Cupriavidus taiwanensis LMG 19424: one gene and its partner. The protein of the gene in region 1 binds, or shares a complex with, the protein of each later gene. Links are inferred from orthologs where the notes say so. Each region holds a gene or a part of one and is shown on either strand. Other genes may lie near its edges.

What was found.
Region 2: the proteins of RALTA_RS17430 (region 1) and hfq are in contact, whole or in part, in a crystal structure (PDB 3VU3), measured with the Escherichia coli proteins. The link is inferred for Cupriavidus taiwanensis LMG 19424 from one-to-one orthologs.

Annotation. Positions count from the first base shown.
Region 1 is NC_010530.1:377,652-389,357, forward strand. What follows is about bases 5,025-7,986. They hold RALTA_RS17430 (catalase), read left to right. Parts: upstream 5,025-5,420; coding sequence 5,421-7,553; downstream 7,554-7,986. Other genes in these bases: RALTA_RS17425 (hypothetical protein), read right to left, coding at 5,025-5,100; RALTA_RS17435 (methyl-accepting chemotaxis protein), read left to right, coding at 7,817-7,986. In the rest of the region: RALTA_RS17405 (DUF1254 domain-containing protein), read left to right, coding at 36-1,082; RALTA_RS17410 (glyoxalase superfamily protein), read right to left, coding at 1,127-1,492; RALTA_RS17415 (aliphatic sulfonate ABC transporter substrate-binding protein), read left to right, coding at 1,626-2,594; RALTA_RS17420 (phosphocholine-specific phospholipase C), read right to left, coding at 2,626-4,830; more of RALTA_RS17425, read right to left, coding at 4,897-5,024; more of RALTA_RS17435, read left to right, coding at 7,987-9,448; RALTA_RS17440 (threo-3-hydroxy-L-aspartate ammonia-lyase), read left to right, coding at 9,529-10,491; RALTA_RS17445 (LysR family transcriptional regulator), read right to left, coding at 10,504-11,409; RALTA_RS17450 (acyl-CoA dehydrogenase family protein), read left to right, coding at 11,522-11,706.
Region 2 is NC_010528.1:2,005,040-2,011,405, reverse strand. The notes cover bases 441-3,170. They hold hfq (RNA chaperone Hfq), read left to right. Parts: upstream 441-1,550; coding sequence 1,551-1,790; downstream 1,791-3,170. Other genes in these bases: der (ribosome biogenesis GTPase Der), read left to right, coding at 441-1,340. In the rest of the region: more of der, read left to right, coding at 1-440; FtsH protease activity modulator HflK, read left to right, coding at 3,448-4,812; protease modulator HflC, read left to right, coding at 4,823-5,731; RALTA_RS09160 (ATP phosphoribosyltransferase regulatory subunit), read left to right, coding at 5,918-6,366. UniProt on the Escherichia coli protein: RNA chaperone that binds small regulatory RNA (sRNAs) and mRNAs to facilitate mRNA translational regulation in response to envelope stress, environmental stress and changes in metabolite concentrations.

The DNA of each region.
Region 1 (11,706 bases):
GCGCCGCCAATCCTTCCCAACACATGAAACACAGCATGAAAATCAAACTGACCGCCGCCTGCGCAACTGGCATTGCCTTCGCCATGCTTGGCACCGTCCACGCCCAGCCGGCCACAACGCCGCCGGCCGGCGCCGCCGTTCCCGTTACCGTCGACAACTTCATCCGCGCCGAGACCGATATGTACCTGGGCGGGCTGGTCAAGCAGGGCGGCATCGGCAAGCTGCTGCATCGCCGGGAACCTGCGTCGATCGACCAGCAGACCGTGATCCGCCTCAACCGCGATACGCTCTATTCGTCCGGCGTGTTCGACCTCGATGCCGGCCCGGTGACCATCACCATGCCGGATCCGGGCAAGCGCTTCATGGCCCTGCAGGTCATCAACGAAGACCACTATGTGCCCAACGTGTTCTACGGCAAGGGCACCTACACGCTGACCCGCGAGAACGTCGGCACCCGCTACGTGGCCGCGGCGATCCGCACGCTGGTGGATCCGAACAGCGCGGATGACATCCGCCAGGTCCATGTGCTGCAAGATGCGATCAAGGTCAGCCAGCAGGCCACGGGGAAATTCGAGACGCCCGCGTGGGATGCTGCGAGCCAGAAGAAGATCCGCGATGCGCTGCTGGTGTTGTCCTCGACCATGCCGGACTTCAGGCAGGCGTTCGGCACCAGGGAGACGGTCGACCCGGTGCGGCGCCTGATCGGCACGGCGGCGGCATGGGGCGGCAATCCTGACAAGGACGCGGTGTACCTCAACATCACGCCCGCGAAGAACGACGGCAAGACGGTCTATCGCCTCAATGTGAAGGACGTGCCCGTCGATGCGTTCTGGTCGGTCAGCGTCTACAACGCCGCCGGCTACTTCCAGAAGAATCCCGCCAATGCCTACACGGTCAACAACCTGACCGCGAAGAAGAGTAGCGATGGTGCCATCGCCATCCAGTTCGGCGGCTGCGACGGCCAGGTGCCCAACTGCCTGCCGGTGGTCGAGGGATGGAACTACACCGTGCGGCTCTATCGTCCCCGCGCCGAGGTGCTGAGCGGTGCGTGGAATTTCCCCCAGCCGCAGCCGGTCAACTGAGCGGCATCCGGCACCGGCTTCCCGACACAACGGGAAGCCGCGGCCTAATCCCCGGTCACCTCGCAGAACCGCAGCCGGTTACCGAACGGGTCGGCCACCTGCAGCATCCGGCCCCAGCCCACGTCCTCCACACCGGGCCGGGCGTACGGATAGTCCTTGGCGGACAGCTCCCGGTGCAGCGCATCGATATCCACTACCGGCACGAACACGGTCGACCCCGGCGTGGCATCGCCATGGTGCTCGCTCAGATGCAGCGTCAGGCCGCTGCGCCTGACCTGCGCGTACAGGGGCAATCCGTCTTCGAAGCGATGCTCCCAGTCGAGCGTGAAGCCGAGGAAATCCAGGTAGAACTCCATGGCCTTGTCGACCGAGAAGATGCGGAGGATGGGGATGCCGGCGGACAGGTTCATGGTGTTCGGGGCGGAAGTGGGCGCTGGAATCCTGGATGATAGCGCCGCCCCATAAGCATTCGCGGCAATCTTCGTTGGCCTGGCACGATGCCGCGACTATGCTGGCGCTCCGATCTGCATCTGGAGCCTTGCCATGACCCCGCTTCACACTTCCCGCCGCCGCTGGCTTCTGGCCGCAGCGGGCGCGGCCGCTGCCGCTGCGTTGCCTGGCGTCAGCGCGGGGCAGGGGCTGACGGCGCTGCGCATCGGCTACCAGAAGTCTTCCACGCTGATGATCCTGCTGAAATCGCGGCAGACGCTGGAAAAGGCCCTCGCGCCCAGGGGCGTGGCGGTGCAGTGGTATGAGTTCACCTCGGGTCTGCCGCTGCTGGAGGCGCTGAACCTCGGCAACATCGACCTCAGCGCCGACGTGGCCGACGCGGTGCCGCCGTTCGCGCTGGCCGCGGGCGCTTCGCTGACGTATTACGCGACCGAGACGCCGTCGCCGCAGGCGCAGGCGATCGTGGTGCGCGCCGATTCGCCGATCCGCGAGGTGGCCCAGCTCAAGGGCCAGCGCGTGGCGTTCGCCAAGGGCGCGGGCGCGCACTACCTGGTGTTGGAAGCGCTGGCGCGCGCGGGACTGTCGATCCGCGATATCGAGCCGGCTTACCTGAGTCCCGCCGATGCGCGCGCCGCGTTCGAGCGCGGCAGCGTGGCGGCGTGGGTCATCTGGGACCCGTTCCTGGCGGCGGTGCAGCGCCAGTCCAATGCGCGCGTGCTGCGCGATGGCGAAGGGCTGTCGAGCTATCGCCGCTTCTACCTGGCCGCCACGCCGTTCGCGCGCACGCATGCCGAGGTGCTCGAGGTGGTGTTCGACGCGCTGCGCGACGCCGGCGACTGGGTCAAGCGCAACCCCGCCGAGGCCGCGCGCTGGCACGCACCGCTGATCGGCCTGGATGTCGCCACGGTCGAAGCCGCCAACGCGCGCCGCAGTTATGCCGTGCGCACTGTCGACGCAGCGGCGCTGGCCGAGCAGCAGCGCATTGCCGATGCCTTTGCCGCGCAGGGCATCCTGCCGCGCAAGGTGGCGGTGTCGGCCTCGCCGGTCTGGCGCAAGGCGTAAGCGCCGCCCTGCGCCGCGTCCCCTCGGGCCGTCAGATCACGCCCATTGCCGGATCGCTGACCGTATCCTCGCCGGTCTCCATGCGCCCGGCAAAGCGGCGCGCGAACGCCGGGCTGGCTGCGCAGGTCACGACGAAGTCGTACCAGTTGCCGCTGTCGGCGACCGGCCATTCCAGCAGTTCCACCTTGCCCCGCTTGACCCGCTGCGTCCACGGGCCGTCGTCGCGATAGGCCAGCGCCTTGACGGTGAAGGTCACGTCGGCGTCGCTGTCGTTATGCAGCTTGACCTGGATGGTCGGCTTCTTGCAGGGGTTGTAGCAGACCTGGATTTCGGCCGACGTGGTGGCCGCCTCGTTGATGTCGCCGGCGAAGGCGCGGTGATAGCCGTTGGGGCCGAGCACCCACAGGTCGTACTTGCCGCCGTCGGCATTGACGTCCCACGCATCGTCCAGCGCCTTGCCGGCCTCGACCACGTAGCGGCGCGGAATGCGGTCCAGGTGCAGCTTGTCGTAGACATGGAACACCGCGCCGGCCTGCTGCGCGCTGCCGTTGGCGAACAGCAGGCGCACGGTGCGCGCCGCGGCATCGACGCGCGCGCTGGTATGCAGTGCATACGGCAGCTTGCGCGACGGACGCGAGCCGGTGGCCTGCGCCGGCAGCGCCGGCGTGGCGGGCACCAGGATCGCGGGCCGCGTCTGCTGCCAGGCGGTCAGGCTGGTGGCGTCGGCGCGCGTGGTGCGCCCCGCCAGCACCGGCAGCGTCTCGGTGTTGGGCGTGGCGAAGTTGAAGGCGCTGGTCAGGTCGCCGCAAACGGCGCGGCGGTAGGCGCTGATCTGCGGCTCCATCACGCCGAAGCGCGCTTCCAGGAAGCGCAGCACCGAGGTGTGGTCGAACACCTCGGAGTTGACCCAACCGCCGCGGCTCCACGGCGACACCACCCACATCGGCACGCGCGGGCCGGGACCGAATGGCTTGCCGTCCTGGGGCGGCTGCTTGGCCGTGGCGGGCGGGAAGTTGAAGTACTCGTAGGCCATTTGCGCATCGCTCAGCGTCGACTTGCCGGCCAGCGTGCCGTCCGGGTTGCGCGACGGCGCGGTGGGCGGCGGGCTGTGGTCGAAGAAGCCGTCGTTCTCGTCGAAGTTGATCAGCAGCACGGTCTTGCTCCAGACCTCGGGCGATGCCGTCAGCGCATCGAGGATGGACTGCACGTACCAGCCGCCCTTGGCCGGGCTGGACGGGCCGGGGTGCTCGCTGAACTCGGCCGGCGGGATGATCCACGACACTTCCGGCAGCCGGCCGTTGACTACGTCGTCGCGCAGCGACTGCAGGAAGCCGCCGTCGGGCATGGTGTTGCAGAAGCCCTTGGCCAGCGCGCTGTACTGGTCGTCGATATCCGGGTTGTAGGGCGGGTTGACGCCAGTGCCGGCGGTGTTGGACAGCTTGCGCCCCACCGGCATCTTCTCCATCTCGGCGCGCCAGTGCCGGAAGCTCATCATCTGGTTGCAGCCGTAGTTGTCCGGCACGTTCTGGTAGACCTTCCAGCTGACCCCGGCGGCCTGCAGGCGGTCGGCGTAGGTCTTCCAGGTCCAGCCCTCGGTGGACGGGCCCACGTCGGCGCCGGCGTTGAATTCATTGACCATCACCGCGACGTTGTCGCCGGTGGGACCGTTGCTGCCGGTCCAGTAGAACAGGCGGTTGGGGATGGTGCCGGTGTGCATCGCGCAGTGGTACGCGTCACACAGCGTGAAGGCGTCGGCCAGCGCGCGCTGGAACGGGATTTCGGCGTTGTCGTAGTAGCCCATCGACAGCGCCTTCTTGGCCACCGGCCAGCGGTCCATGCGGCCGTGGTCCCAGGCGGCCTGCGCGTCCGGCCACGTGTGCGGCGTGCCGCCCGCGCGCTGCGCATTGCCCTGGGTTTCGTCGAGGTGGTAGGGCGTCAGCGTATTGCCGTTGGCATCGGTCTGGTAGAACGCGGTCTTGCCATTCGGCAGCGGGATGGCAAAGCGGTCGCCGTAGCCGCGCACGCCCCTGAACGTGCCGAAGTAGTTGTCGAACGAGCGGTTTTCCAGCATCACCATCACGACGTGCTTGACGTCCTGGATGGTGCCGGTGGCGTTGTTGGCCTCGATCGCCAGCGCGCGGCGGATGCTGGGCGGAAAGCTGGCCAGCATCGCGGCGGCGGCGCCGGTGCCGAGGCTGGTCTTGAGGAACTGTCGCTTGGACGGATTGAAGGTCATGGGTTGGGTTGGCTTCTGTCGCTGGGTCGGAAAGCGGCCCGAATCAGGGGCGCATCAAGGGGCGTATCAGGGCGCGCAACGCGTGCTGCAGTTGCCAGGCTTGTCGGTGTGGCCGGGCTTGCCGGCAGCGTCCGGCGCGTTGCCGTTGGCGGCGCCGGGCTGCAGCGTGCCGCCTGTCGCGCCAGGCGAGTCGCCACCGCAGGCGGCAAGCATCAGTGCCAGGGTGAGGGTGCCGGCCGCCAGCCATGGCCGGGCGGAATGCGACAGCAAGTTGGGTCTCATTGGTGCAGGGCCTTTTCTTGTGGTTGAGGGAGAGAACGATGGCCGCGCCCATTGCGCCGACAGACGGCTGCACGCATCGGGCTTCCGCGGGGCGGAGGACAAGCGCCGATCCGGCCGGTTGCTGCGGTGAGGGCCGTGGCTTGTCGCGACAGCGGGCGATTGTTGACGGATCAAATGTCAGATGTTTGACAGGTCGCACTTTCGGTAATTTGCCTTTGTAACCAAAAGTGTCAGGAAGCGGGCGTGGCAATTGCAGGCACTGTCGGGTTGCAGCCGTTCATCCGTTCGACCCGATACAGGAGACCGTTATGCCCGACACGTCCGACGCCAAGGCCAAGCCCACGTCAAACACTGCGTCCGCCACCACCGCCCAGGGCACTCCGGCCGGTTATGGCGATGCCCAGCGCGGCACCGGCGGAGAGTTGCACCAGGTTGCCGGCGGCACGCATGTCCCGCTGACCACCAACCAGGGCGCGCCCATCGCGGACAACCAGAACTCGCTCAAGGCCAATCCGCGCGGCCCGACCCTGCTCGAAGATTTCATTCTCCGTGAAAAAATTACACACTTCGACCATGAGCGCATTCCCGAGCGGATCGTCCATGCGCGCGGCACCGCGGCGCACGGCTATTTCGAGCTGACCGAGTCGCTGTCGCAATTCACCACCGCCAGCATCCTGACCGAGGTCGGCGTCAGGACTCCCGTGTTTGCGCGCTTCTCCACCGTGGCCGGCGGCGCCGGTTCGATCGACACGCCGCGCGACGTGCGGGGCTTCGCGGTCAAGTTCTATACCAAGGAAGGCAACTGGGACCTGGTCGGCAACAACATCCCGGTGTTCTTCATCCAGGACGCGATCAAGTTCCCCGACGTGGTCCACGCGGTCAAGATGGAGCCCGACCGCGCCTTCCCGCAGGCGGCCACCGCGCACGATACCTTCTGGGACTTCATTTCGCTGACGCCGGAGTCGATGCACATGGTCATGTGGATCATGTCGGACCGCACCATCCCGCGCTCGCTGCGCATGATCGAAGGCTTCGGCGTGCACAGCTTCCGCCTGCTCGACGAGCAGGGCCGCTCCACCTTCGTCAAGTTCCACTGGCGGCCGAAGCTGGGACTGCAGTCCACCGTGTGGGACGAAGCCGTCAAGATCGCCGGCGCCGATCCGGACTTCCATCGCCGCGACATGTTCAATGCGATCCAGTCCGGCAACTATCCGGAATGGGAACTGGGCGTGCAGCTGTTCACCGAAGACGATGCCGCCAAATTTCCGTTCGATCATCTCGATGCGACCAAGATCATCCCCGAAGAGACCGTGCCGCTGAAGATGATCGGCCGCATGGTGCTGGACCGCTGGCCCGACAACTTTTTTGCCGAGACCGAGCAGGTGGCGTTCTGCCCCGCCAACATCGTGCGCGGCATCGATTTCTCCAACGATCCCCTGCTGCTGGGCCGGCTGTTCTCCTACCTCGACACGCAACTGCTGCGCCTGGGCGGCCCCAACTTCAACCAGATTCCGGTGAACGCGCCCAAGTGCCCGTTCGCCAATCACCAGCGCGACGGCCATATGCAGATGCAGCGGCCCAAGGGACGCGTCGCCTATGAGCCCAACTCGCTGTCGGACGACTCGCCGCGCGAGGCGCCGGACCTTGGCTTCCGCCACGCGCGGGTGTCCGAGCAGGGCGACAAGGGCCGCATCCGCCCCGAGACCTTTGCCGACCACTACAGCCAGGCGCGCCAGTTCTACCGCAGCCAGACCCGCGCCGAACAGGCGCATATCGCCTCGGCGCTGGTGTTCGAGCTGTCGAAGGTCGAGCACGTGCATGTGCGCGAGCGCATGGTGGCCCACCTGCTCAATATCGACCCCGACCTGGGACGGCGCGTGGCCGACGGCCTGGCGCTGGACCAGCTGCCCGAGCCGCTTTCCACTGCCGCGCCGGTGCAGGATCTGCCGCCGTCGCCGGCGCTGCAGATCATCGGCAAGATGAAGGACACGCTGCAGGGGCGCGAAATCGGCATCCTGGTCGCCGACGGCTCCGACGGCGCCACCGTCGAGGCGATCCGCCAGGCGGCCAGCGCCGCCGGTGCCACGGTGAAGATCGTCGCGCCCAAGGTGGGCGGCGCGGTGCTGGCCGATGGGAGCAAGCTGCCGGCAGATGGGCAGCTGGCCGGGACGCCTTCGGTGATGTTCGATGCCGTGGCTGTGGTGCTGTCGGCCGACGGTGCCGCGATGCTGGCGCAGGAAAGCGCGGCGCTGGACTTTGTCTGCTTTGCCTACGCGCATCTGAAGGCGATCGCCGCCGATGCGGGCGGGGAGATGCTGCTCGCCCACGCCAGATTGCAGCCGGACGCCGGCATCGTGCCAGCCGGCGACACCGCGCGTTTTATCGCGGCGGCAAAAACGCGGCAGTGGGGACGCGAGCCGCAGGTGCGGATGCTGGCGTAGGCAAGCCATGCGGCTCCGGGCGGCCTGCTTTCGATGTCCCCCACTCTAGTAGGGAACAGTTCCCCGCATCCCTACCGTTAGCCCCCGCAACAAAGAGCACGGATGCCAGTCCGCCGCCGGGGCCATGCGCCCCGGCGATGCCGCATACCGTGCCGACCGGCAGGAACGGGCGCGCAGTGGCATGCCGCAGTCGGGCATGCAACAGGGTTAGAACCATAACAACGGAAGCGCATACGTCTTCTTGGACGGTAAGGGGAGTGATCATGAGTGTTTTCAGGAGTCTGTCTATCCGCACGCGGCTGCTGGCCGGGTTCGGCACGCTGGCGGGCGTGGTGCTGGTGGTGTCGGTGTATTCGCTGCATGCGCTTGGCGATGCGACGGCGAGTTTCAATGACTACCTGAACGGGTTGAACGCCCGGGCGGAAATGGCGGCGCAGGTGCGCAGCGCGGTCGACCGGCGTGCCATTGCGGCGCGCAACCTGGTGCTGGTGACGGATGCGGCGGAGCTGGAGCGCGAGAAGGCCGACGCCCTGCGCGCGCACGAAGACGTGCAGAGCCGGCTGGCGCGGCTCAGCGAGATGGTGCGCCAGCCTGGCGTCAGCGACGAGGCGCGCAAGCTGGTCGAGGATGTCGCCAGGGTCGAGGCGCAGTATGGTCCGGTCGCCACCGGCATTGTCGGGCTGGCGGTCGAGCGCAAGATCGAGGAAGCCATCGGCCGGATCGACAAGCAATGCCGTCCGTTGCTGGCGGCGCTGATCAAGTCGACCGATGCGTACGCCGAGTTCACCAAGACCCGCCAGAAGGAAATGGAGCGCCGGCTCGAGGCGGACTACGAGCGCCAGCGCAACCTGCTGATCCTGATCTCGCTGGTGTCCGCGTTCATCGCGCTGGCCGGCGGCGTGCTGGTCACGCGTGCCATCACGCGTCCGATCCAGCGAGCCGTGGAGGTGGCCGGCACCGTCGCCGGCGGCGACCTGGGCGCGCGCATCGAAGTGGACCGCCATGACGAAACCGGCCGGCTGCTGGCGGCATTGCGCGACATGAACGAGCGCCTGACCGCCACCGTCACCCGCGTGCGCGCCAGCAGCGGCAATATCGCCATCAGCACCAGCGAGATCGCGCGCGGCAATGCCGACCTGAGCAGCCGCACCGAGGAGCAGGCGGCCTCGCTGGAGCAGACCGCGGCCAGCATGGAGGAACTGACCGAGACCGTGCGCCAGAACACCGAGAACGCGCGCCAGGCCAGCGAACTCGCGCGCAGCGCCGCCGACGTGGCGCAACGCGGCAGCACCACGGTGCAGCGCGTGGTCGGCACGATGCAGGACATCAGCGCCAGCTCGAGCAAGATCGCGGAGATCACCGGCATCATCGAGGGCATTGCCTTCCAGACCAATATCCTGGCGCTGAACGCCGCGGTGGAGGCGGCGCGCGCCGGCGAGCAGGGGCGCGGCTTTGCCGTAGTGGCCAGCGAAGTGCGCGGGCTGGCCCAGCGCTCGTCCAGCGCGGCCAAGGAGATCAAGGAGCTGATCGAGGCATCGGGGCGGCAGGTGCAGGATGGTTCGTCGCTGGCCAGCGAGGCGGGCCAAACCATGGCCGAGGTGACCCAGGCGGTGGCGCGCGTGACCGGCATCGTGGAGGAAATCGCCACGGCGTCGGCCGAGCAGACCCGCGGCATCGAGCAGGTCAACCAGGCCATCGTGCAGATCGACCAGGTCACGCAGCAGAACGCGTCGCTGGTGAGCGAGGCGGCCAATGCCTCGCGCGCGCTGGAAGAGCAGGGCCGCGAACTGAGCGAGGTGGTGGCCTTCTTCCGCCTGCCTGGCGAAGCCGGGGCCGCGGGCGCCGGTACGCTGGCCGCGCCGAGGCGCGCGGCGCACAAGCTCGCCACGGCCTAGCGGCAAGCCCGCGGGCCGCGTGGGTGCAAGGGAGTGCCGGGGCGGGTAAACTGGCCGCTCCCACCTCCCTTGCCACCGCCATGACCGCCCTGCCGATCTCTTTCGACGACGTTGCCGCCGCGCACGAACGCATCCGCGCGGCCGCCCACCGCACCCCGGTGCTGACCTCCGCCACCGCCGACGCGGCCACCGGGGCGCAGCTGTTCTTCAAGTGCGAGAACTTCCAGCGCATCGGCGCCTTCAAGTTCCGCGGCGCGTACAACGCCATTGCCCAGTTCACCCCGCAGCAGAAGGCGGGCGGCGTGCTGGCGTTCTCTTCCGGCAACCACGCGCAGGCGATCGCGCTGTCGGCGCGCCTGCTGGGCGTGCAGGCGGTGATCGTGATGCCGCAGGACGCCCCCGCGATCAAGATCGAGGCCACGCGCGGCTACGGCGCCGAAGTGGTGCTGTACGACCGCTACCAGGACGATCGCGAGGCGCTGGGCCGGCGCATCGCCGGCGAGCGCGGCATGACGCTGATCCCGCCCTACGACCACCCGCACGTGATGGCCGGGCAAGGCACTGCGGCCAAGGAACTGTTCGAGGAAACCTGTCCGCTCGACATGCTGGTGGTATGCCTGGGCGGCGGCGGCCTGCTGTCGGGCTGCGCCGTTGCGGCACAGGCGATGTCGCCAGGCTGCGCCGTGTACGGCGTCGAGCCGGAGGCCGGCAACGACGGCCAGCGCAGCCTGCGCAGCGGCGAGATCGTGCGCATCGAGACCCCGCGCACCATTGCCGACGGCGCGCAGACGCCGTACCTGGGCAACCACACCTTCGCCGTGATCCGCGAGCTGGTGACGGATATCGTCACGGTGTCGGATGCCGAACTGGTCGACACCATGAAGTTCTTCGCCGGGCGCATGAAGATCGTGGCCGAGCCCACTGGCTGCCTGGCCGCGGCCGCGGTGCTGCATGGCAAGCTCGATGTGAAGGGCAAGCGCGTGGGCATTATCGTGTCGGGCGGGAATGTGGATCTGGGGGCGTTTGCGGGGTTTGTCGGCTAAGGCGGCCGGCGCTCAGCTTTTTGCCGTTATGCTCGGGTCAACGGCTTGCTTCACGAAGGCCCTTACCGCGGGCGACATCTCGCGCCGGCGGTAGGCCAGCGCGAGATGGACCGCCAGGCCGAAATCCGCAACCGGTTTGTAGAAGACCCCAGGCTGCGCGAAATTTTGCATCGACTCCGGCACGATCGCGACCCCGTATCCCGCGGAGGCGAGGCTGGCGGCCGAAATGAAATCCTGAACGCGATACTCGAGACGTGGCGTAAAGCCTCCCGCCTTTCCCAGCGCGGTCAATGCGAAGCCGAACCCTTCCTCGTCGGCAAACTGCGGGATGATGAACGGCTGGTCGGCAAGCTCGCGGGCCGCAACCGGTCCGCGCCTGGCGAGCGCGTGGTGGCTTGCCATCGCAGTCAGCAAGCGTTCGGTTTGCACAATCTTCGTCACGATTCCTGCCGGACATAGTCGCCGTGGCCTGACGATACCCACATCGATCCGGCCATCGTTGAGCGCGTCGAGCTGGCGTGGCGTCTCCATGGGTACGACTTCGACGCGGACCAGCTCATGGTGCTTGCGGAAGTCACCCAACATCCTTGACAACAGTCCGGTGCTGACGCCAGAAGCGACGTAGCCAATGCGGATAACCCCGGCAAGCCCTCTGGCAGCCAGCCGGCCGACCTGGTCGGCGCGCGCTATGTGGCGCAATGCCGCTTCCGCTTCCGCGTAGAACAGCCGCCCGGCATCGGTCAACGTGACCGGCTTGCGCTTGTTGCGGTTCAGCAGCGTGACGCCCAGGTCTTTCTCCAGCCGTTGGATCTGGGTGCTCAGACCTGACTGCGCAATCCCCAGGCGATCCGCCGCCTTCGCAAAGTGAAGTTCCTCTGCCACCGCAAGGAAGCACTGCAACTGACGGACATCGAGCATCGTTTAATCAAAAAAACAGAATAAAGATTACTCAATGCTAGCTGGATCGTATCAAAGATTCCAGATGAAATGACGCCATCGACTAGCAAAGAGGCATGACTGGAGACCGCAAATGAATGAGCTTTGGCACCCGCAACTGGGCGAGTCCGAATCGAGGTGGCAACAACAGGCGCAAGCCCTGGCCGCGCAAGCGTTTGCGCCGCTGGCCGAGGAAATCGACCGGGACCAACGCTATCCGGTCGAGCATCTGCCCAGGCTGCTCGAGGCGAAGATCTCCGGCATGTTCGTGCCAAAGGA
Region 2 (6,366 bases), on another replicon or contig:
AACCAGTTATCGCACTTGTCGGCCGCCCCAATGTGGGCAAGTCGACGCTATTCAACCGCATGACCCGCTCGCGCGACGCGCTCGTCGCCGACCTGCCGGGCCTGACGCGCGACCGCCACTATGGCGAAGGGCGCATCGGCGAACGTCCGTTCATCGCCATCGATACCGGCGGCTTCGAACCCGTGGTCAAGGAAGGCATCGTCGCCGAGATGGCCAAGCAGACCAAGCAGGCGGTGGTCGAGGCCGACGTGGTGATCTTTATCGTCGACGGCCGCCTGGGCCTGGCGCCGCAGGACCGCGCCATCGCCGATTACCTGCGCAAGACCGGCCGGCGCATCATGCTGGCGGTCAACAAGGCCGAGGGCATGAAGTACACCTCGGTGGCGGCGGATTTCTACGAACTCGGCATGGGCGATCCGTACGCGATCTCCGCCGCCCATGGCGACGGCGTGCGCGAGCTGGTCGATGAAGCCATCGAGCTGGCGGTACAGGAGCGCCCCGAGCTGGCCGAGGAAGCCTCGGACGAGGGCAAGGGCGTCAAGATCGCCATCGTCGGGCGTCCCAATGTGGGCAAGTCCACGCTCGTCAATACGCTGATCGGTGAAGAGCGCGTGATCGCCTTCGACATGCCTGGCACCACCCGCGACGCCATCTATGTCGAGTTCGAGCGCGGCGGCAAGCCCTATACGCTGATCGACACCGCCGGCCTGCGCCGGCGTGGCAAGGTGTTCGAGGCGATCGAGAAATTCTCGGTGGTCAAGACGCTGCAGTCGATCGCGGACGCCAACGTGGTGATCCTGCTGCTCGACGCGCAACAGGATATTTCCGATCAGGATGCGCATATTGCCGGCTTTATCGTCGAGTCCGGCCGCGCGCTGGTGGTGGGCGTCAACAAATGGGACGGCCTGGACGGCCATACGCGCGACCGCATCAAGCACGACCTCGAGCGCAAGCTGCAATTCCTCAGCTTTGCCAACTTTCACTTTGTGTCGGCGCGCGAGCGCACCGGCATCGGCGCACTGATGCGATCGGTCGACGATGCGTATGCCGCGGCGATGGTCAAGCTGCCGACGCCGCAACTGACGCGCGTGCTGCAGGAAGCCGTGGAATTCCAGCAGCCCAAGCGCGTCGGCGCGTCGCGGCCCAAGCTGCGCTATGCGCACCAGGGCGGCTCCAATCCGCCCATCATCGTGATCCACGGCAATGCGCTGTCGGGCGTGGCCGAGACCTACCGGCGCTACCTGGAAAATCGTTTCCGTGCGGCATTCAAGCTCAAGGGCACGCCCCTGCGCATCGAATTTCGCACGAACAAAAATCCGTACGCGGACTCGAAGGATTGAGTCCGGAACCGGATCCGTGGCGGGGCCAGTTTTCGTTTGCGTTCGTTTGGAACTGCGGCTAAATTCACGGTAGCAGGGGGTTCCCTGCGCATTGACGCCAACTTGGTACCGTTTTGATCTTTTTTCTGGCGCGTTTTTGCGCCGCCTGACTTGAACCGGGGATTTCCATCCCCATCATTCACCACTAAACCTATAAATTTGGAGTGTGCCATGAGCAACAAAGGGCAACTGCTACAAGACCCGTTCCTGAACGCGCTGCGCAAAGAGCACGTGCCGGTTTCCATCTATCTCGTCAATGGCATCAAGCTGCAAGGCAATATCGAATCGTTCGACCAGTATGTCGTCCTGCTGCGCAACACCGTGACCCAGATGGTCTACAAGCATGCGATCTCCACCGTCGTGCCGGCACGCGCGGTCAATTTCCGCGTGGATGATTCCGCCGAGGCGTGATCTGACCGATCTGCCCCAGGGCATCGCCAGGGCGCCACGCGGCGCTGCCTCGATGCCCGGCACCGGCGTGCCAGCGCGCCCGGTGCCGAGCGGCCCGGCGGTTGCCGACGCATCCGCCGCCGCAATGTACCGCACCATGCAGCGGCCTGTCCCGGCAGGGGCCAGGACAGAGTCCGAGCGCTGCCATCCCTTCCCCTGAACCCGAATTTCCCTGCGCCTCCGCGCCCGCCCTTGGACCCCAGAGCCACCTCCAACACCGCCCCTTCGCGCGCCATCCTCGTCGGCGTCGATTTCGGCAAGCATGATTTCCAGGAAAGCCTCAGCGAACTCGCGCTGCTCACTTCGACCGCCGGTTCGCTGCCCGTGCATACGCTGACGGGCCGCCGCTCGCGGCCGGACCCGGCCTTGTTCATCGGCTCGGGCAAGGCCGAGGAGTTGAAGGAGGCCGCCGATGCGCTGGATGCCGACGTGGTGGTGTTCAACCACGCGCTGAGCCCGGCGCAGCAACGCAACCTGGAGCGCTTCCTGCACCGCCACGTGATCGACCGCACCGGCCTGATCCTGGACATCTTCGGGCAGCGTGCGCAGAGCCACGTCGGCAAGGTGCAGGTGGAGCTGGCGCAGGTCCAGTACCGCGCGTCGCGGCTGGTCCGCGCGTGGAGCCACCTGGAGCGGCAGAAGGGCGGTATCGGCATGCGCGGTGGTCCTGGCGAGCGCCAGCTCGAACTGGACCGCCGCATGCTGGACGAGCGCGCCAAGCGGCTCAAGTCGGACCTGTCGCGGCTGCAGCGCCAGCACAGCACGCAGCGGCGCGCGCGCGCAACGACACCCTCAGCATCTCGCTGGTGGGCTATACCAACGCCGGCAAGTCGACGCTGTTCAACGCGCTGACCAAGGCCGGCGCGTATGCGGCCAACCAGCTCTTCGCCACGCTCGACACCACCTCGCGCCGGCTGTTTCTGGATGGCCTGGGCAACGTGGTGCTGTCGGACACGGTCGGCTTTATCCGCGACCTGCCGACGCAACTGGTGGCGGCCTTCCGTGCCACGCTGGACGAGACCGTGCATGCGGACCTGCTGCTGCATGTGGTGGATGCATCGAGCCCGGTGCGCCACGAGCAGATCGAGCAGGTCAACCGGGTGCTGGCGGAAATCAATGCCCTCGACATCCCGCAGATCGTGGTGATGAACAAGATCGACGCGGCGCCGGAACTGATGAGCGAGGGCCCCCGCATCGAGCGCGATGCGGACGGCATCCCGACCCGCGTGTTCCTGAGCGCGCGCGAGGGGCTGGGCCTGGATGCGCTGCGCGAGGCCGTGGTCGAGGTGGCGCAATGGCTGGCCAGCCGTCCACCCGAGCCGCAGCCCTACGATCCGCGCCTGGGCGAGGTGGCGCAGTCCGATGGCGCCGGCGATGGCGGAGTCGCGGAGGATGGCGACGATGCCGATGCGGCGGACCCTCAGCGGTTGTAAGGCTGGTGGCTAGCCAGGGCTGGCCGCCATGTCGACGCCGTATCGACGCCGTCCCGGTGCCGGCCCGGCGCCGGTTCCGCCCAATTCCGGTGCGGTTGGCGCCGGGATTGCTCGAATTGGCCAAAAGTGGCGCCGATGACTGCTAGAATCCCCCTGTTACAAACTTCCCCGGACCCGTGCACTTCATGCCCCAGTTTCCCCGGAATGCTGATTCGAGCCTGACACCAGGCGGCCGCCTTGCGCTGCGCGCGGGCTGGCAGCGCCTGCGCGCCATCTTCTCGCTGAACGATCCGCGCTGGGGTCGGGATGGGCAGGACGATGACAAGAAGGACGGCCGCGACGACAACCGCCAGCAGAACCAGCGTCCGCAGCAGGATGGCGGCCCGCCGGATCTGGACGAACTGTGGCGCGACTTCAACCGCCGCCTGAACGGCCTGCTCGGCCGCAAGGACAACGGCGGCAACGGCAACCAGGGCTTCGGCGGGCCGCGTACGTCAGGCAAGGGCCCGGGTGTCGGCGCCGGCGTGATCGTGGCCGCGGTGGTCGGCATCTGGCTGGCCAGCGGCTTCTTCATGGTGCAGGAAGGGCAGACCGCGGTGATCCTGCAGTTCGGCAAGTTCAAGTACTCCGCCGGCCCCGGCATCAACTGGCGCATGCCCTGGCCGATCCAGTCGGCCGAGGTGGTCAACCTGTCGGCGGTGCGCTCGGTCGAGGTGGGCCGCTCCACCTCGATCAAGGACAGCAATCTGAAAGACTCGTCGATGCTGACGCAGGACGAGAACATCATCGACGTGCGCTTCACCGTGCAGTACGTGATCCAGGACGCCAGCGAATTCCTGTTCTTCAACAAGACCGACCGGGGTGGCGATGAAGAACTGGTGACACAGGCCGCAGAGACCTCGGTGCGCGAGATCGTCGGCCGCAACAAGATGGATGCGGTGCTGTACGAAAACCGCGAGCAGATCGCGCAGCAGCTGGCCAAGTCGATCCAGGCCATCCTGTCGGCATACAAGACCGGCATCCGCGTGCTGTCGGTGAACGTGCAGAGCGTGCAGCCGCCCGAGCAGGTGCAGGCCGCGTTCGACGACGTCAACAAGGCCAGCCAGGACCGCGAACGCGCCATCAGCGAAGGCCAGGCCTACGCCAACGACATCATCCCGCGCGCCAAGGGTACCGCGGCGCGCCTGAAGGAAGAGTCCGAAGCCTATCGCGCCCGTGTGGTGGCGCAGGCCGAGGGCGACGCGGCGCGCTTCCGCTCGGTCCAGGCGGAATACGCCAAGGCGCCGCAGGTGACGCGCGACCGTATCTATCTGGAGACCATGCAGCAGATCTACACCAATTCGACCAAGGTGCTGGTCGACGCGCGCCAGGGCAACAACCTGCTCTACCTGCCGCTGGACAAGCTGATGGCGCAGGCCGAGGGCCGCGCCGCGCCGACGCAGCCGGGGCAGCCCGGCGCGGCCGGCGGCACACCGGCGCCCGCGCCGGATGCCTCGACGGACAACCGGTCGCGCGAATCGCTGCGCAACCGCGACCGCGACTCGCGCTGAGGAGACCGTCATGAACCGACTGATTTCCTTTGCGATCGGCTTTTTCATCCTGCTCGCCGTGGTCTCGTCCATGCTGTTCGTGGTCGACCAGCGCCAGTACGCCGTGGTGTTCGCCTTCGGCCAGATCAAGGAGGTGGTGCGCGAGCCGGGCCTGCACTTCAAGCTGCCGCCGCCGTTCCAGAACGTGGTGTTCATGGACCGCCGCCTGCAGACCATCGACGTGGCCGCCAACGAGCGTTTCCTGACCGCCGAGAAGAAGAGCATGGTGGTGGACTGGTTCGTCAAATGGCGCATCACCGATCCGCGCAAGTTCTTCGTCGCCTTCGGCGGCAACCTGCGCGGCGCGCAGGACCGCATGACGCAGCGCATCGACTCGGTAGCGCGCGAAGAGTTCGGCAAGCGCACCGTGGCCGACGTGGTCGCGGGCGAGCGCGAGCAGGTGATGCAGGCCATCCGCAATGGCATGAGCGAGTACGCCAAGTCGGTCGGCGTCGAGATCCTCGACGTGCGCCTCAAGCGCGTCGACCTGTTGCCTGCGATCAGCGAATCGGTGTATCGCCGCATGGAGGCCGAGCGCAAGCGCGTGGCCAACGAGCTGCGCTCCACCGGCGCGGCCGAGGGCGAGAAGATCCGCGCCGACGCCGACCGCCAGCGCGAAGTGGTGCTGGCCGAAGCCTATCGCGATGCGCAGGTGATCAAGGGCGAGGGCGACGCCAAGGCCTCGCAGATCTATGGCGATGCGTTTGGCCGCGATCCGCAGTTTGCGCAGTTCTGGCGCAGCATGGAGGCCTACCGCAACACCTTCCGCGACAAGCGCGACGTGCTGGTACTGGAGCCCAATTCCGAGTTCTTCCGCTACATGCGTTCCAGCGGCGGTGCCGCGGGGGCGTCCGCGGGCAATGGCGGAGGCAAGCGCTAGCACCGTCGCTTGTCCGTGTGGCGAATTGACGAAACCCCGGCTTGCCGGGGTTTTGTCCGGCTGGAGCCGTCGCGGCGGAGTGATGGCGCGGGCGCGCGGCGCCCGCACCCTGGTTTTGCCGGGCCCGGCCCGGTCCCTGCAGGCGCTGCGCCCGCAGGCAACTGAATGACTGAGAAGAGATTCACCATGTCCAACCATTGGCTGCTGCCAGAAAACATTGCCGACGTGCTGCCGTCGGAAGCGCGCAAGATCGAAGAGCTGCGCCGCCGCATGCTGGACCTGTTCCGCACCTACGGCTACGAGCTGGTGATGCCGCCGATGCTGGAATACCTCGAGTCGCTGCTGACCGGTACCGGCCATGACCTCGACCTGCGCACGCTCAAGCTGGTCGACCAGCTGTCGGGCCGCACCATGGGGCTGCGCGCCGATATCACGCCGCAGGTGGCGCGCATCGATGCCCACCTGCTGAACCGGCCGGGCGTGACCCGGCTGTGCTATGCGGGCAACGTGTTGCACGCGCGCCCGGCGGGGTTCCACGCCACCCGGGAGCCGATCCAGATCGGCGCCGAGATCTACGGCCATGCCGGCCTCGAAGCCGACGTCGAGATCCAGGAACTGATGCTGGCCGCGCTGAC